3 regions of the Arthrobacter sp. 05T45 genome follow, and region 2 is predicted to be linked to each of the others. Evidence: riboswitches for the same ligand, from Rfam matches in the RefSeq annotation. Region 2 holds a riboswitch; each other region holds the start of a gene.
The links. Region 2 has a riboswitch for cyclic di-AMP ahead of AC1DGD_RS20330 (NlpC/P60 family protein). Riboswitches for the same ligand answer to the same signal wherever they lie in the genome.

Region 1 (4,160 bases), on a different contig from region 2:
CGCGGGCCGCACCCAGCGGGGCTGCGGTCCGAACAGCAGCCGGTCCCGGCGGCCTTGGGCGGCCGGCGCCGGGGACGCGGGCAGATGGGGCGCCGTCCCGCCGTCTCCGGGAACCTGGTGTGGCTGTTCCTCGGCGGCCGGCAGCCTGCCGGCCGGGGAACCGCCCTGGGCTCCGGCGGTGGGACTGATGGTTGCCGTCATTTACTTGGCCTTTTCTGTGCGGGGGAGGGAAGGATCGGGGGCGCCGGGCGCCGGAACGGCAGCGGCGGGCCTGTGGCGGAAAACCACCAACCGGAAGAGCAGGAACTTCACGGCCGTGGCGGCCAGGTTGGCGGCGGTAACCGTGAGCAGTTCAAGCCAGCGTTCCGGGGCCGCTCCCGACGCGGCGTGAACGAGGGCGAGTGCGCCCGAGGTCAGGGCCAGCCCGATGCCGAAGACCAGCAGCCCCTCAAAATGGTGGCGAGCCGCCTGGCTGCCGCCCTGGATGCCGAACGTGAAGCGCCGGTTGGCCGCAGTGTTGGCCACGGCAGTGGTGAGTAAGGCGAGGAAGTTTGCCAGCTGCGGGTCCATGAACCCGCGGCAGAGCAGGAAAATCGCCAGGTAGGCCAGGGTGGAGGCCACCCCGATGCTGCCGAAGCGGACGAGCTGTCCGAAGAGGCTTCCGCCGGGGCTTTGTTCCTGTGCCCGCGAGGCGGCCGGCAGCGGTCCGCGGGCCAGGGCCGCGCGCAGGTCGGGAACCGGGATCCGGCCCGAGACCAGGTCCCGGCTCAACCGTGCCATGCCGCGCAAGTCCGCGAGGGCCGTCTGGACGATGTCCACGCTGGAATCCGGGTCGTCGGTCCAGTCCACCGGGACTTCGTGGACGCGCAGGCCGCACTTTTCTGCCAGGACCAGCAGCTCGGTGTCGAAGAACCAGGCGTTGTCCAGCGTGTGGGGAAGCAGTTGCCGGGCCACGTCCGCCCGGATCGCCTTGAAGCCGCACTGCGCGTCACTGAAGTGGGCGCCCATGAGGGCCTGGAGCAGGAAGTTGTAGCTGCGCGAGATGAATTCCCGTTTGGGTCCGCGGACCACGCGGGAGTTGCGGGTCAGCCGTGTCCCGATCGCCAGGTCGGAGTGCCCGGAAATGAGCGGGGCAAGGAGCGGGCCGAGGGCCGCCAGATCAGTGGAAAGATCCACATCCATGTACGCCAGGACCGGCGACGGCGAGGCCAGCCACACCTTGCGGAGTGCGTTTCCGCGGCCCTTTTCTGCCATATGGACCACCGTCACTTCGCGCAGCTCGCGGGCTACCCGTTCCGCGGCCTTGAGCGTTCCGTCGGTGCTGGCGTTGTCCGCCACGGTGATCCGGAAGGAATGCGGGAAGGCGCCGAGCAGGTACGCGTGGAGCCGGCGCAGGCAGGCCTCGAGGTCCCGTTCCTCGTTGAAGACCGGGATGGTGACGTCCAGCAGGGGCGTGCTGGCGCGCGTATCAATGGCCGTGCGCCGGCCGCCGGGGACGGTCAGGGCCCCGGCGATCGGGCCCGGGACGGGTGCGTCGGCCAGGGCAAGCCCCGAGGGTGCCCCTGGGGCCGCCGGGCCGGCCGGCGTCGCCGTGGAGCGGGGCAGGGTTCCTGTGGCCTGGTCTGTGAATGTCATGGCTCAACTTTCCCGGCGGCCCATATGAGGGCTTTAGGGTCAAGCTGTGCGGGGGCTGTGGAAGTCCGGGCCGCCGGGGCCGGTCCGGCCGTGGAGACGCAAAGAGGCCCCGGATCCATGCGGATCCGGGGCCTCCAGGGCGGGGGGCGGCTAGTGCCGGTTTAGTACCAGTTGTGTGCGTAGTGGAAGTTCAGGGCACCGCAGGGGGAACCGTAGCGCGACTTGACGTAGTTCAGGCCCCAGTTGATCTGGGTCCGGTAGTTGGTCATGTAATCGGCGCCGGCGCTCGCCATCTTCGAGGCGGGCAGGGACTGGACCACGCCGTAGGCGCCGCTGCTGGCGTTCGTGGCGGTGGTCTTCCAGTCGGATTCCTTGGTCCACAGCTTGTGCAGGCACTGCATCTGGCCGGATGCCCAGCCATAGCTTCCCAGCTGGGACGCGGCGTAGGCCTGCGCGCCGGCGGGGTCGTCGACTGCGACCGGCGCGGCTGCCGGTGCCGGTGCCGGAGCGGCTGCCGGTGCCGGAGCGGGGGCCGCCGCGGGAGCCGGAGCAGGTGCGGGGGCTGCCGCGGGGGCCGGAGCAGGTGCTGCCGCGGCTGCCGGTGCGGCAGCAGCGGGCGCGTGGATCAGCGCTTCGGCTGCCCTAACCTCCGAGATCTGGGGAGCCACGTTCTTTTCCGTGGCAGCGGTCGGCCCAGCCACCTGGACCCGCTCGAAGTTGAGCTTGGCCAGCGGGTCAGCCATCGTGGCCGTCTGGCTCGCAACGTTCGCCGTGTGGGCGCCCGGCTCTGCCGCCTGGCTCGCGGCGCCGCCACCCAGCAGCAGCGCGCACGCGGCGGTGACGACGGCGGCACGGCGGCCGGTTACACCGAGCCCGGCGGCGAACCGCGACAGGGCGGATGCCTGCTTGACCGGTTCGGCGCGGTGGCGCGACTTGGCGGCGCCAACTGAGCGGGAATGCGAACCGCCGTCAGGGCGTGTTTGTACCTGGAATTCAGTCATGGTGGCCTCTCAACGCCGGCGGAGTTAGCTGTCGGGTTCGGATGAGGTCATCCGGCCGCACGGAACATCACGTGTCGGCTTCACCCCGAGGGCGCATGAAAGCAGATTGCCCGGGAACTCTGGGTCCCCCGCCTCTGCCTGGTCCAGCGGAATCCGGGAAGCGGCAGAGTTTGGCGTCCGTCCGGATATGCGGCACCGATGGCGGCGCACGCTAACGACGCTACAGGACCCGGCTGCTTAAGTCACATTTTGGTAACAGGAGTCACAGTGCCGGGGTGTCGGGTTGCGCCGGGCTCGCCGGTCGACCTTCCGGGCCGTTTGCGCCGACGGCGGCCGTTCCGGTTACGCCGGCGGCGGCGAGGCGGGCAGCCGCACGGCGAACTCCGTGCGGCCCGGCCGGGACGTGACCTCGACTGTTCCTCCGTGGGCCTCCACGATCGACTGGACAATGGACAGGCCCAACCCGCTGGTGCCCTCGGACGTCGGCGCGGCGGTCGCCGTGCCGTGACCTCCGCGGCTGCCGGAAACGGCGCCGGAGGACGAGCGTGCGGGAGCCCCGGACCCGACCCTCGCCGTCGCGACGGCAGAATCGGCGGGGACAGCTGCGGGGTTCGACGCCGGATTGGTGCGCGAGGCGTCGGCCCGGGTGAAGCGGGCGAAGACCCGGCCGATAAATTCCGGGGCGATGCCGCTGCCATTGTCTGTCACGGTGACCACGGCACTGCCGTCAGCCGAGCGCATAACGCCCGTGACCACCTTGGTCCCGGGTTCCGTGTGCTTGCGCGCATTGGACAGCAGGTTGGCGAGGACCTGGTGAAGCTGGGTCGCATCACCGCGCACCACCACGGGCTCGTCCGGAAGTTCCAGCTGCCAGATGCGGTCCGGGGCCATGACTTTCTCATCGCTGACCGTCTCGATGGCCAGCTGGGTGAGGTCGACGTCGGAGATTTTGAGCGGCTGTCCCTCGTCCAGGCGCGCCAGCAGCAGCAGGTCCTCCACGAGCGTGGTCATCCGCTCGGACTGGCTTTGCACACGGGCGAGGGACCTCTCGCCGTCGGGGGTGAAATGCTCGGTCATCCGCATCAGCTCCGTGTAGCCGCGAATGGCCGTCAGCGGGGTGCGGAGTTCGTGCGAGGCGTCGGCGACGAACTGCCGGACCTTCATCTCGCTCTCCTGCCGCGCCTCGAGAGCGTTGGAGACGTTGTCCAGCATCTTGTTCAGCGCGTAGCCCACGCTGCCCACTTCCGTTCCGGGATGGGCCGCCGACGTCGGGACGCGGACCCCGAGCGCCACCTCGCCGGCGTCCAGCGGGAGACGGGAGACCTTGGTGGCAACCTCGGAGAGCTGTTCCAGCGGCTTCATGGTCCGCCGGATCAGGGCCGTGCCGGCGAGCCCGATCAGCACGAGCCCGCCTGCGGACACCACCACCATGGTCCAGACCAGGGAGGCCAGGGTGCTTTGTTTTTCTGCCAGCGGGAGTCCGGTCACAATCACGTCGCCGTACGGTGTTCGCGCCGCCGTGAG
Region 2 (4,160 bases):
CATTCACGTCAATCTCAACGTCGTCCAGCTCCAGGGCCTGGAGCAGGGCACGGCACCAGTCTTCCAGTGTTTCGTCCTGGCTTTTCACCGTTTGCCTCCATGGTCGAGTTCAGCTGTGCAGAGCCGGGCCGGAGCCCGGACCGCCGTCGGGAATCCTGCCGGATACCCCCAGTGCGGACGCGTCATCCCAGGTGTCGACGTCATCCGTGGAACCCGGGGGAACGCGAACTTCCCGCACGTCCAGCCTAGCAAGAAGGGCGAACACCGACGCGTTTTCCAGCCGGTCCCGGGACGCGGCGTCCGCGACAGAACGATGTAGCACGGCCGTGCCATAAAAGCCCGCGAGCGGCTGTTTCCGGCCGTCGGCCGAGACGGCCATGACGCCGTCGGCCGCGTCCCTTTCCGGCGTGCCTGCACCGGACGCGGCCAGCGCCTCGGCCAGGGCATGGACCGCGCCTTCCGACCGGGGCATGTCACACGCCAGGACGAGGGTATAGGGCGCGGCTGCTGCGTGCCGGCTCGCGTGATCGGCGGCCAGGGCGGCCAGCCCCGCCGCGATGGCTGCGGCCGGACCCGCGAAGGGCGGCTCTTCCCGGCAGGTCAGGACGCCGCCGGGCAGGCCCCCGGGGTCGGGGCCGACGACGACGGTGCGCCCCGCCGCGCCGGCGGCCCGCAGTGACCGCTCCAGGAGGGTGGCGCCGTCGTAGACCAGCCCGGATTTGGGCACGCCGCCGAGGCGTGAGGACCGGCCCCCGGCGAGAATGATGGCATCGAACTCCATCGTTTCAGCCTAGCGCGGCGCCAGCGGCCACCGAACAAGCCGTCACGTGCGCCGGCAGCGTCTTCACCGGCTGATCAATCAGCAAGGGGGCAGATCAGGCAGCCGATTCAGGCAGCAGGAACGGATCCCAGGCCGGCGTCGGCTTCTCGAGTTCCTTGATCTGCCAGATGGCACCCTTTGGCGGGCCCGGAACAAAACCGATCTTCCAGCCCATCTCCGCCGGCGTATGGTCGCTCTTGGCGTTGTTGCACCGCAGGCACGCCGCCACCAGATTCTCCCAGGAGTCGGCCCCGCCCCGCGATTTGGGCTGGATGTGGTCGATGGTGTGGGCAGCCTTGCCGCAGTACGCGCAGCGGTGGGCATCCCGGCGCAGCACGCCGCGGCGGCTCACCGCAGTCATCGTGTTGTACCTGGGCCGGATGTAGCGGTTCAGCAGGATCACGGACGGGCGGCCCAAAATGTCCTGGGGGCCGACCACGGGGTCGTCCCCTTCGGCCACCACGCTGGCCTTTCCGGTCAGGACAAGGACGAGCGCCCGGCGGAAGGTGATGACCGCCAGCGGTTCATATCCAGCATTCAGAACGAGAGTGCGCATCCGCATACCTCTTCACGGCCGCACCCGCCAGCGGCACGAGGGCCGGCTGCCCTCTGCATGGTCGGGCTATGGATCGACAACACAAGAGTAAACACTCAAGTGCCGGATCACCGAATATTTTTTCACCGGCGCGGTCCCCGGCGCGGAAAGTTCACTGCGCGGCAACGCAAAAGACCCCCGCCTGCAGGCGGGGGTCTTTCGGAATGCTGGGGTTGGTGCTTAGGCGCCGACGCGGATGAAGACCGGGCCGGAGCCGACGTTGACGCTGTACAGCGCGGTGGTGCCGCCGTTCCAGCCGCCGTGCACTGCCATGCCGTTGCCGACGTAGACCGCGATGTGAGCCATGCCCACGCCGCCGTTCTGGTAGTAAGCGAGGTCGCCCGGGCGTGCCTCGGCGGCGCTCACGGTGCGGCCCAGGGACAGGTAACCTGCCGGCCAGCCGTGGTAGTGGATGCCTGCCGCGGCCAGGGCGTTGGTGGCGAGGGCGGTGCAGTCCTGCGCCACGCCGATCTGTGCGTAGGCAGCGGCGGCGATGGTCGCGCCTGCGCCGCTTCCGATGCCGGCGGGGGCCTGGGCAGCGACGCCGCCGCTGACGCCAAGCTCGGTGCCGCCGGCGCGGGTGGCCGTGGCGTCCTGGACCTTGACGACGGGCTTGGGAGCCTCGACGACGGGAGCCGGCGTGGTGGTCACGGCGGGCTTCTCGTAGGAGATCGCGATGGTGGAAGCGGCCGAGATGGTGGCCGGAGCTGCGGACTGGACTTCCAGGGCCGAAGCGGAGGTGGATTCGCGCTGAACATTGGTTTCAGCAGCGTTGGCTGCGATTCCGCTGGTCAGAACCAGACCGGAAGCTGCGGCGATGACCGCAGCCTGACGGCCCACGCCGCCGGCGTTGTCGCCGACAGCCTTAGCAATAACAGCCAGCGAGTTGGTCTTGGTGACCTCGGCGCGGTGCCGTGCAACGTTTGCACGAGTAGTCATTAAGTTCTCTCTTTCGTGATCCTTGGACCGCGCGCTTTCGGGCACGGACTGAGGACGCTCCGGCATCTTGGGGGTACGCCGGATCGCCCCGAAATGGGTTACTTAGCGAAGGGTGTACTGCGAAGACGCGCCAAAAGCGGAAACTGCATGCTGTCCGGGCTCGCTAGAGATTGAGCCTGCGGAACGTGATCCAATCCGGGCGCCGGCAAGGGCGGCACGTGATGTGGATTCCAGCGGGCTCGACAGAGCCTCGCCGGTGCGCATGCGCGCAGAATTGTGGCGTGAAGACACGAAAGTAGCCTCTCCCAATGCCTACGAGGTGAGCTGTCGGATTCGGATGGGAGTCACCCGGCCGCGCTGCTTCCTGGGAAGCTTTACGACTTAACCCCAAGGCCTTCTTTCGAAGGCCAAAATTGGTTCCCCCGCCCCTGCCAGACGATGTAATGCGAACGGACCTTGAGCGGTGGCAGAGCTAGGCAATCCACTCAAGAGCGCCAACTTCGGAAAAGTTGGCGTGCTTCAAACCCTACAGCAGTCCGGATCCAATGTCACATTCAGATCACGGCGTGTCACAGGAAGTTGAGAGCAGCCCATCGGCTTTTTAGAGCCAGCCGAGCGGGTCAACGACATCGCCGTTGACCATCACTTCAAAGTGGAGGTGGCAGCCCGTGGAGGCGCCGGTGGTTCCGCTCATGGCGACGACGTCACCGCGGGAAACCTTCTGGCCGACCTTGACCGAGGCCGAGGACAGGTGGTTGTACGTGGTCTCCAGGCCGTTGCCGTGATCGATGACCACGCGGTTCCCCCCGCCGAAGGGATGCCAGCCGTTGAAGGTCACGGTGCCGCTGGCGGCCGCGTGGACCGCCGTGCCGCACTGGGCGGCGAAATCCTGGCCGCGGTGGAACTCCCCCGCGCCCCCGGTAATGGGGCTGACACGGTAGCCGAAGGGCGAGGCCGTGACCAGCTGGTCGAGCGGCGCACCCAGGGTGCCGGCCGATGCCGCGCGGGTGATGGTGCCCACAGACTGGGCGCTCAGCAGCTGCTTGAGTTTCCCGTCCGGATCGCCCTTCGTGGTGACGGCCGTGCGGTTGAAGTCGACTTTGGCGGCGGCAGCAGCGGTGACATCCGGCTGCACGGCAGCGGAGAGTGCGCCGGACCCGCCCGGATTCGAAGCCATCACCGGGCTCGTGACGGGGACCGTCACGGTCAGAACCAGACCAGTTGCGGCCAGGGCGATCCCGGCCTTCTGCCCGACCCCGCTGGCCGCGGCAAAGTCCGTGACCTGGCGGAACGGACTGCGACGGCGACGGCGTTCATCCCGGTGCACGTCCCGCGGGCGTTCGGCCGTGTGTGCGACGACGGGACGCGGCTCCGGAGCGGGACCGGTCGCGCGGCGACGGCCCCTCGAGGTCTGGGTGGTCAAGAACGGTTCCTCTCTGGATGGCCTGCGAAGTTAGCTGTCGGATTCGGGTCAGAGAGATCAAAGACCCGGTCCGCCGTTGCAAGCAGCCACGCACAGATGCATCCCCAGGGGATCCTTCGGTGGAAGCTGCTTGCCGCTGACGGACTTCACCCCAAGGCTGCCGAAGTAGCAGCCGAAAGTGGTTCCCCCGCCCCTGCCAGGAGGTAGTTCTGCGACTGATCCGCTGGCAGGGCTCGGCTTCGGATCAGGTAACGCTTTGGTATCGGTACTGGGCACTAACTATAGGCGATTAAGCCGCCCGGTAATAAATCCGTAACCGCAATTGTGGACAACTCATGGGTCGTCCCATGACCGGCGCGTAGTGGCTGGTCAGGCGACTGTTA
Region 3 (4,160 bases), on a different contig from region 2:
CGCGGTCATGGTTCTCGGGCTGCTCGCCGCCACGGCGCTATACCTCACGAACCAACTGGCCCATCCTGAAGTGCCGGGCACGGCGGGGGCCGGGACGGCCTACACCTACCTGGATTCCAAGGACGTCCTCGAAGCCATGATCATCGCCGGGGTGGCGGGAATCCTGCTGGCCGGAATCGTCGGGTGGCTCAGTGCGCGCAGCGCGATTCGTCCCCTCAGTGATGCCCTGGCAAGGGAGCGGCGTTTTGTCCAGGACGCCAGCCACGAATTGCGCACGCCATTGACCATCCTGGACACCAGGATCCAGCTGGCCCAGCGCAACACTGTGCCCGGCTCCAGGCAAAGCCACGACCTGGCCCGGATCCGGGAGGACGCCGCGACGCTGACAGGGATTGTCAACGAACTGCTCCTCGCGGCAACCGCGGAGGCCCCGGACCGTTCCGCGCCCCCTGCCGACCTCGCCGACGCTGCCGCCAGCGTCGCCGGCAGCCTCCAGCAGGTGGCAGAGCAGCGCCAGGTGCGTCTGGAATTCTCTGCCGATGCCCGGCCGCTGGCCCGGATCGAGAAGAATGCGCTGCGGCGTGCCGTGCTGGCCCTGGCGGACAACGCGCTGGCCCACACGCCTCCGGGCGGCCGCGTGTCCATCACGACCTCAATCGAGCAGAAGCGCGCCGTGATCACGGTGGCGGACTCCGGGACCGGAATCACCGGCGTCGATCAGGCCCGGATCTTTGACCGGTTCGTGCGGACGGCCGGCACCGGCACCTCACAGGGACAGCGGAGCTTTGGCATCGGCCTGGCCCTGGTCCGGGAGATTGCTGTCGCGGCCGGGGGCAGCGTCGAAGTGGCCGCGACGGGCGACGAGGGAACCGTCATGAAGTTGACGCTTCCGCTCATGGGCAGCGGGAATCCCTGAGGTCCATCCGCCGGGGAAAGATATGCCATCGGGATCCCGGACTCCCGAATGCGGAGACAGGAAAGACCGGCGGTCGAGTTGCCCCCAAGGGAACTCGAGCGCCGGTCTTTCCGGACTGTCTGGCCCCGGGTCGGGGCCGTGCGGCTTAGGCGCGGACGAACGTCACGCCGCCGGTCGCGGTGAGCCAGGACAGCGGGTGGACCATGGTCTGGTTCTTGCCGTTCATGCCGCCACTGACCACCTGGCCGTTGCCGGCGTAGATGCCGACGTGGCCGGACTGGACCACCATGTCACCGGGCTGCGGCGTCGCCACAACGGTTCCAAGGCCAAGGAACGCGCGGGGACCGATGTCGCCAACGGGCTTACCCGCGGCGCCAAGGGCCTTTTCCACCATGGCGGTGCAGTCCTGGGTGATGCCCACCTGGCTGTAGGCGGCCGAGAGCATGATGGCGTTGCGTCCGCCCGCGGGCGCCGCGGCCGGCGCTGCTGCCGGAGCTGCTGCCGGAGCGGCCTGCACCTGGATGACCGGCTTGGCCGGAGCCTTGGGCGCTGCCGCCGGGGCTGCAGCGGGAGCCGGAGCCGGTGCGACGGGCTGTTCGATGACCGGCGCGGCAACAGAATCCACTGCGGGGCGCTCGAAGCTGATCTTGACGCTTGAATCGGCGCTGACGGGGGCACTGACCTGTCCGGTGACGTCGACGTTCGACGCCGGAGCAGAGTCACGCTGCACGGGGGCGGTGGCGGCGTTGGCGGCCATTCCGCTGGTCAGGACCAGGCCGGATGCGGCGGCGAGGACGGCGGCATGGCGCGCAAAAGTATTGACTGAAGTCATGAAAAATGTAGCCTCTCCCAATGCCTGCGAGGTGAGCTGTCGGATTCGGATGGGAGGCACCCGGCCGCACTCCCGGGCCCGTCGTTGCGGGCACTGTGCGGCTTCACCCCAAGACCTGCATATCAGCAGATCAAAAGTGGTTTCCCCGTCTCTGCCGGACGTTGATGCGAGTTACCCCCGGGCCGCGGCAGAGTTAGGCAATCGGCTGGGGAGCGCCCGTATCGGAGACAACAGGCACTCATCAACCGTAGCGCGAACCGCACCCGAAAGTCACATTCAGGTAACGGAGCCGTGATGCCGGGCCGCAATTTGCCCATAGGGCGGCGCCGTTTCCGAACATAGGATGATGCCATCAGCACCACCGGAAGCGGAGGCCCGAAAATGAACAGCCATTGTGTCGCCATCTGCCAGTTGAGCACTCAGCCCCAAGAGGATTTCGACGTCAACACCGAGCTGCTGATCCTCGACGGCGGGGACGTCCACGTGAGCACATGGGACGCGGAACCGCGCGACGGGGGTTTCGACGAGCACATCCTCAATGACCGGGTGGACGCGCTCGGGTACATGGTTGTCAACGACTGGGCTTTCCTGGACGGCAAGGCCTATGCGGTGGTGGAACGGCGGTCAGGCCCGGCGCCGGCCGGCCGCCGCGAACCGTGACCTTCCTGTCGCTGGCGCTGATCGCCGTCATCGCCTTGGCTGGCCCCCTGCTGGCCCTGCCGGCGCGCTGGCACTTGCCTGTCATGCTGGGTGAGCTGCTGGCCGGCATCGCGATCGGGCGCTCAGGCCTGGCCCTGGTGGACCCCGCGGACCCGACGTTCACCCTGCTGGCCAATATCGGGTTTGCGCTGATGATGTTCGTGGCAGGCACCCACGTTCCCGTGCGGGATCCGCACATCCGTGGCGCCCTCGGCAAAGGCTCCCGCCGGGCGATGGTGGCCGCAGCGGCAGCGGTGGTGATCGGAACCGGCATCGGACTGCTGTTCGGGACTGGACATGCTCCCCTCTACGTCGTGCTGCTGGCCTCCTCGTCGGCCGCCCTGGTGCTTCCAATCGTCGATTCCCTGCGCCTCGGCGGGCCAGATGTCGTCGCTATGACAGCGCAGGTGGCAATAGCCGACACAGCCTGCATTGTGGCGTTGCCGCTCCTGGTGGATCCGCCCCACGCAGTCCAGGCGGCGCTGGGTGTCCTCGCGGTGACCGGGTGCGCGGTAGTGCTCTTTGTCGGCTTGCGCTGGCTGGAGCGCCAGGGAATCCGTCGGCGCGTGCACCGGCTCTCGGAAAGCCGCAAGTTTGCCCTGGAGCTACGGATCCAGCTGGCCGTGCTCTTCACCCTGGCCGGTGTCGCGACATGGAGCAATGTGTCTGTGATGATGGCAGGCTTTTCTTTCGGCCTGGTGATGGCTGCGGTCGGCGAACCGCGGCGGCTGGCCCGGCAACTGTTCGCGCTCAGCGACGGCTTCCTGGATCCGCTCTTCTTCGTGTGGCTGGGTGCATCGCTGACGCTAAGGGACCTGGCCGGGCACCCGGACATGATGGCCCTCGGCCTGTTGCTGGGGGCCGGGGCCCTGCTGGCCCACGCCGACCTGGCTTTCCTGGGACTCCCACTGTCGCTGGGGGTGTTGTCGGCGGCCCAGCTTGGCGTACCGGTGGCTGCGGCGAGCATCGGCACGCAGCTTCAGGTCCTGCTCCCAGGCGAAGCCGCGGCCCTGCTGGTGGGAGCGCTGGTCACCATAGCCGCGGGCGCCGTCGCCGGGTCACGGGCGGCGAGGACTTTCGCGGTCCCGGCAAATGCCGGCGGCAAGTCCGGAAATTCCGGCAGCGCCGTTGGGCAGGGCGATCCGGGGGGTCCGAAGGCCTGACAGTCCGGATGTCTAAATGCCTGGGCCAAAGCCGAGCCGGCGGCGAAATTTCGGAGCGTCATTCTCCAATGGACGTGAATTGCAGCTCCGGCCTCCACTTTGCCATCTCTGCCAGGACCCGGGAGACGGCATCCCGGACAGCTGTGCCGTCGGCGTCGAACGTCCCGCCCGGCTCGCCGAGCACCGCGTTGGCGTGCCGGAGGAACCTGTCCCAGTCCCCCGCGCCCGCGCGCAGCGCCAGCAACGGCGAGAGAAGCGCGGCCCGGCGCAGCCAGGCATCGGGCTCGCGCACCCACCGGTCCAGCACGCTGTCGGCCCGCACCCTGGCCAGAACATCGAGTCCGTCCACCAGGGGCCCGACGACGTCGACGGCGAGCGGATCCACAAGGTCCCGCACCCGCGCCTGCCGGATGAAGCCCTCCAGCCGGGTGAGGTCGGAGTTGGTCAGGAGCTTCACGTTGGCCTGCAGCAGGACCACGGCGGCCAGCCGGCGCTCGAAAACCGGCGCGGCCCCCCGTCCGGAGCCTCCGAGCCCGGAGCCCCACAGTTC

Region 1: it holds a riboswitch for cyclic di-AMP, as region 2 does, so the genes downstream of both, AC1DGD_RS18380 (aggregation-promoting factor C-terminal-like domain-containing protein) here and AC1DGD_RS20330 (NlpC/P60 family protein) in region 2, are expected to answer to the same signal.
Region 3: it holds a riboswitch for cyclic di-AMP, as region 2 does, so the genes downstream of both, AC1DGD_RS11390 (hypothetical protein) here and AC1DGD_RS20330 (NlpC/P60 family protein) in region 2, are expected to answer to the same signal.

Annotation. Positions count from the first base shown of each region.
Region 1 is NZ_JBFTKI010000025.1:19,432-23,591, reverse strand. It holds gene AC1DGD_RS18390 (glycosyltransferase family 39 protein) at 1-201, opposite strand, end outside; gene AC1DGD_RS18385 (bifunctional glycosyltransferase family 2/GtrA family protein) at 202-1,635, opposite strand; gene AC1DGD_RS18380 (aggregation-promoting factor C-terminal-like domain-containing protein) at 1,797-2,636, opposite strand; cyclic di-AMP (ydaO/yuaA leader) riboswitch at 2,636-2,795, opposite strand; gene AC1DGD_RS18375 (sensor histidine kinase) at 2,979-4,160, opposite strand, start outside.
Region 2 is NZ_JBFTKI010000032.1:23,336-27,495, reverse strand. It holds gene AC1DGD_RS20345 (DUF6457 domain-containing protein) at 1-88, opposite strand, end outside; gene mobA (molybdenum cofactor guanylyltransferase) at 110-781, opposite strand; gene AC1DGD_RS20335 (HNH endonuclease) at 876-1,376, opposite strand; gene AC1DGD_RS20330 (NlpC/P60 family protein) at 1,596-2,354, opposite strand; cyclic di-AMP (ydaO/yuaA leader) riboswitch at 2,650-2,819, opposite strand; gene AC1DGD_RS20325 (M23 family metallopeptidase) at 2,956-3,777, opposite strand; cyclic di-AMP (ydaO/yuaA leader) riboswitch at 3,782-3,996, opposite strand; gene AC1DGD_RS20320 (iron-dependent transcriptional repressor DtxR) at 4,147-4,160, opposite strand, start outside.
Region 3 is NZ_JBFTKI010000009.1:89,414-93,573, forward strand. It holds gene AC1DGD_RS11385 (sensor histidine kinase) at 1-916, shown strand, start outside; gene AC1DGD_RS11390 (hypothetical protein) at 1,062-1,748, opposite strand; cyclic di-AMP (ydaO/yuaA leader) riboswitch at 1,756-1,958, opposite strand; gene AC1DGD_RS11395 (hypothetical protein) at 2,160-2,408, shown strand; gene AC1DGD_RS11400 (cation:proton antiporter) at 2,405-3,610, shown strand; gene AC1DGD_RS11405 (DNA alkylation repair protein) at 3,669-4,160, opposite strand, start outside.